DNA from 2 places in the Streptomyces sp. NPDC028711 genome. Region 2 is predicted to be linked to the other one. Evidence: riboswitches for the same ligand, from Rfam matches in the RefSeq annotation. Region 2 holds a riboswitch; the other holds the start of a gene.
What was found. Region 2 has a riboswitch for ZMP and ZTP ahead of ACZ4VK_RS16440 (serine hydroxymethyltransferase). Riboswitches for the same ligand answer to the same signal wherever they lie in the genome.
Positions count from the first base shown of each region.

Region 1: linked by a shared signal. The riboswitch ahead of ACZ4VK_RS29530 (bifunctional 5,10-methylenetetrahydrofolate dehydrogenase/5,10-methenyltetrahydrofolate cyclohydrolase) and the one ahead of ACZ4VK_RS16440 (serine hydroxymethyltransferase) in region 2 are both predicted to bind ZMP and ZTP.

Region 1 is NZ_JBVHUJ010000011.1:197,902-200,092, reverse strand. It holds gene ACZ4VK_RS29535 (alpha-ketoglutarate-dependent dioxygenase AlkB) at 70-717, shown strand; ZMP/ZTP riboswitch at 824-932, shown strand; gene ACZ4VK_RS29530 (bifunctional 5,10-methylenetetrahydrofolate dehydrogenase/5,10-methenyltetrahydrofolate cyclohydrolase) at 960-1,814, shown strand; gene ACZ4VK_RS29525 (hypothetical protein) at 1,949-2,191, shown strand, end outside.
Region 2 is NZ_JBVHUJ010000004.1:419,507-421,697, forward strand. It holds gene rocD (ornithine--oxo-acid transaminase) at 1-997, opposite strand, end outside; ZMP/ZTP riboswitch at 1,120-1,210, shown strand; gene ACZ4VK_RS16440 (serine hydroxymethyltransferase) at 1,285-2,191, shown strand, end outside.

The DNA of each region.
Region 1 (2,191 bases), on a different contig from region 2:
CTCACGGCACCGGGCGGCCCTAGGCGGGGTATTCGATCGTTTGTTCGGTTCTGGGGTTACGCTGGGACCATGACCGCAGTACGACCGGACATCCCCGGCCTCCAGGGCTCCCTGTTCGACCAGGGTGACGAGCCGCGGCCCGGACCGCTGGCAGGCATCCGGCGGACCCCGCTCGCGGGCGGCGCCTGGATCGACCATCTGCCCGGGTGGTTCCAGGGTGCCGACGCGCTGTTCGAGCAGCTCGTCGAGCGAGTGCCGTGGCGGGCGGAGGAGCGCAGGATGTACGACGACGTGGTCGCCGTACCCCGCCTCCTCGCGTACTACCGCGAGGGCATGCCGCTCCCGCACGCCGCCCTCGACGAGGCGCGCACCGCGCTCAGCGCCCACTTCGCGCCCGAGCTCGGCGAACCCTTCGTCACCGCGGGCCTCTGCCTCTACCGCGACGGGCGCGACAGCGTCGCCTGGCACGGCGACAGGACCGGCCGCTCCTCCACGCGGAACACGATGGTCGCCATCCTCTCCCTCGGTGATCCGCGCGACCTCGCGTTCCGCCCGCGCGGCGGAGGCCCCGTGGCCCTGCGGCTGCCGCTGGGCCACGGCGACCTGGTGGTGATGGGCGGCTCCTGCCAGCGCACCTGGGACCACGCGATCCCGAAGACGAGCCGCGCGGTGGGTCCCCGCATCAGCGTCCAGTTCCGCCCGAGGGGCGTCGGCTGACCCTCAGGGGGTGCCCTGTCCATCAGGCCGGGCCCGCGGCCTGTTCGGCAGGGCGCCTTCCAGGGCCACCCTCTCCGGAGCCGGCCCTCACCCCTCCCGTACAGTGGGCCCGGGCCGTGACTGGCGCTTGAGGTGGATCACCACCGGGGAGCGGCCCTGCGGGAGCGCGCCCCACCGGCGCGGCCCGACCGATGCCGTGCGCCTGGGCGAACCATCCGCAGAGACGCAGCCCAGGAGTCGCCATGTCCACCAGCACCGCCACCCTCATGGACGGCACGGCCCTCGCCCGCCGCACGGTCGAGGAGACCGCCGTCCGCGCCGCCGAGATCACCCGCCGCACCGGCGTCACCCCGTGCCTCGCGACCGTGCTCGTCGGCGCCGACCCGGCCTCCGTGACGTACGTGAAGATGAAGCAGAACCGCTGCGCGAAGGCCGGCATCCGCTCCCGCCACGTCGAGCTGCCCGCCGCCACGACGACCGAGGAGCTCGTCGCCGCGATCACGGCGCTCTCCGAGGACCCCGAGGTCCACGGCATCCTTCTCCAGCACCCGGTCGGCCCGCACATCGACGAGCGTGCCGCCTTCGAGGCCATCGCCCCCGAGAAGGACGTCGACGGCGTCACCATGGCCTCCTTCGCGGCCATGGGCTTCGGTCTGCCCGGCTTCGTCTCCTGCACGCCCGGCGGCATCATGCGCCTCCTCGACGCGTACGACGTCGAGCTCCGCGGCAAGCGCGCCGTCGTCGTCGGCCGCAGCGCGATCCTCGGCAAGCCGGCCGGACTGCTCCTCCTCGGCCGCGACGCCACCGTCACCTACTGCCACTCCCGCACCGAGGACCTCTCCTCCGTCGTCCGCGAGGCCGACGTCCTCGTCGCCGCCGTCGGCAAGCCGAACTTCATCAAGGGCGCCGACATCAAGCCGGGAGCCGTCGTCGTCGACGCCGGCTACAACCCGGGGAACGTGGGCGACGTCGACTTCGCCTCGGCCGCCGAGCGCGCCTCCCTCATCACCCCCGTCCCCGGCGGCGTGGGCCCCATGACCATCGCCGTGCTCCTGGCCCAGACGGTCGAGGGCGCCGAGCGTCAGCTCGGTCTGTAGGGCAGCGACTCATGACGGGGCGTCGGCAGCGGGGGACGGGAGCGCGGTCGGCGATTGTCACGGTTCTGTACGGGGCGCGCCCGAGCCCCGAAAAGGGGTGGCCCCGGTTCCGCCGACGGGCGAACCTGGACCCCGTGCACCCGCCGACCGCCACCCCGCCACCGGACCACGGGCCGGACGCGCCGGCCGCGCCCGTCGAGGTAGACGCTTCCACCGCTTCCGCCGAGGCGGGGGCCGGATGGTCGCCGCCCCGACTCGTCCGGCTCGGTGCGCCCCGGCCGGGACCGGCCGCGCCGCGCGCGCACCGGTTCGGCGTGCCGCTCGTCCCGCTGCTCGTGGCCGTCCTGGTGGCGGGCGCCTTCCTGGCCGTCGGGAGC
Region 2 (2,191 bases):
CCACCGCGCCGCCGCCCACGAGGAGACCCAGCTCCGCGTGGAGGTGCTCGCCCAGCTCCGCCGCCCGCTCCTGGTACTCGCCCGTCCGCAGCATCGCGATCACCTCGAGGGCCACCGCGCACGCCAGCGGGTTCCCGCCGAACGTCGACCCGTGCTCACCCGGCCGGAACACCCCGAGCACGTCCCGGTCGGCGACCACCGCCGACACGGGCACCACCCCGCCGCCCAGCGCCTTCCCCAGGATGTACACGTCGGGCACCACACCCTCGTGCTCGCACGCGAACGTCCGTCCCGTCCGGCCGAGACCCGACTGGATCTCGTCCGCCACGAACAGCACGTTCCGCCGGCGCGTCAGCTCCCGCACCCCCGCCAGATAGCCGGCCGGCGGGACCAGGACCCCCGCCTCGCCCTGGATCGGTTCGATCAGCACGGCCACCGTGTTCTCGGTGACCGCCGCCTCCATGGCCGTCAGGTCCCCGTACGGCACGATCTCGAACCCCGGCGTGTACGGGCCGTAGTGGTCCCGGGCCTCGTGGTCCGTGGAGAAGCTGACGATCGTCGTCGTCCTGCCGTGGAAGTTGTTCGCCGCGACCACGATCTTCGCGTGCCCGTCCGGCACGCCCTTCACCTCGTACCCCCACTTCCGGGCGGTCTTCACGGCCGTCTCGACCGCCTCCGCGCCCGTGTTCATCGGCAGCACCGCCTCCTTGCCGCACAGCTCGGCGAGCTGCGAGCAGAACGCGGCGAACCGGTCGTGGTGGAACGCGCGCGAGGTCAGTGTCACCCGCTCCAGCTGGGCCTTCGCCGCGTCGATCAGACGCCGGTTGCCGTGCCCGAAGTTGAGCGCCGAGTATCCGGCGAGCATGTCGAGATAGCGGCGCCCCTCGACATCGGTCATCCAGGCGCCGTCCGCCGAAGCGACGACGACCGGCAGGGGGTGGTAGTTGTGAGCGCTGTGCGCCTCCGCCGAAGCGATCGCGTCTTGTGTGCTCGACACGGGATCTCCGTTCGTCCTGCGGCTCGCGGGATGGACCCGCCGAAGGGGTGTGGCCCCTGTTTCTATCGTCGCTCGGATGCCGGACCGGGAAACCTCGCTCGCGGCGCGCCCGCTACTCTGAAATCACGCACGGCGACTGGCGTACGGGGAAGCGACCCCGGGGGAGCCGTGCGCGGCAGACCACACGAGACGCCGCCCGCCTGGGCGTCACGGGACCGAAGTCCCGGGTGGCGCCGCGCCTTCCACGCAGTGCCCCGGGACCCGCCGACGCCCGGAGGACACCCGCCATGAACACCCCGCAGCCCGCCCCGCGGCATCCCGCGTTCGCCGCCGCCGACCCCGAGCTCGCCGCCCTCGTCGGCGCCGAGGAACGCCTCCAGGCCGAGACCCTGCGCCTCATCCCCAGCGAGAACTACGTCTCCGCCGCCGTCCTCGAAGCCTCCGGCACCGTCCTCCAGAACAAGTACAGCGAGGGCTATCCCGGCCGCCGTTACTACGAGGGCCAGCAGAACATCGACCGGATCGAGACCCTCGCCGTCGAACGCGCCAAGGCCGTCTTCGGCGTCGACCACGCCAACGTCCAGCCCTACTCCGGCTCCCCGGCCAACCTCGCCGTCTACCTCGCCTTCGCCGAACCCGGCGACACCGTCATGGGCATGGCGCTGCCGATGGGCGGCCACCTCACCCACGGCTGGGGCGTCTCCGCCACCGGCAGGTGGTTCCGCGGCGTCCAGTACGGCGTCCGCCAGGACACGGGCCTCGTCGACTTCGACCAGGTCCGCGAACTGGCCCTCGAGGAGCGGCCGAAGGTGATCTTCTGCGGCGGCACCGCACTGCCCCGCACGATCGACTTCGCCGCCTTCGGCGAGATCGCCCGCGAGGCCGGCGCCGTGCTCGTCGCCGACGTCGCCCACATCGCAGGCCTCATCGCCGGTGGCGCCCACCCGTCCCCCGTCCCGCACGTGGACGTGATCTCCACGACCACCCACAAGACCCTGCGCGGCCCGCGCGGCGCCATGCTCATGTCCCGCGAGGAGCACGCCAAGGCGCTCGACAAGGCCGTCTTCCCCGGCCTCCAGGGCGGCCCGCACAACCAGACCACCGCCGCCATCGCCGTCGCCCTCCGCGAGGCCTCCCAGCCCTCCTTCCGCGACTACGCCCACGCCGTCGTCGCCAACGCCAAGGCCCTCGCCG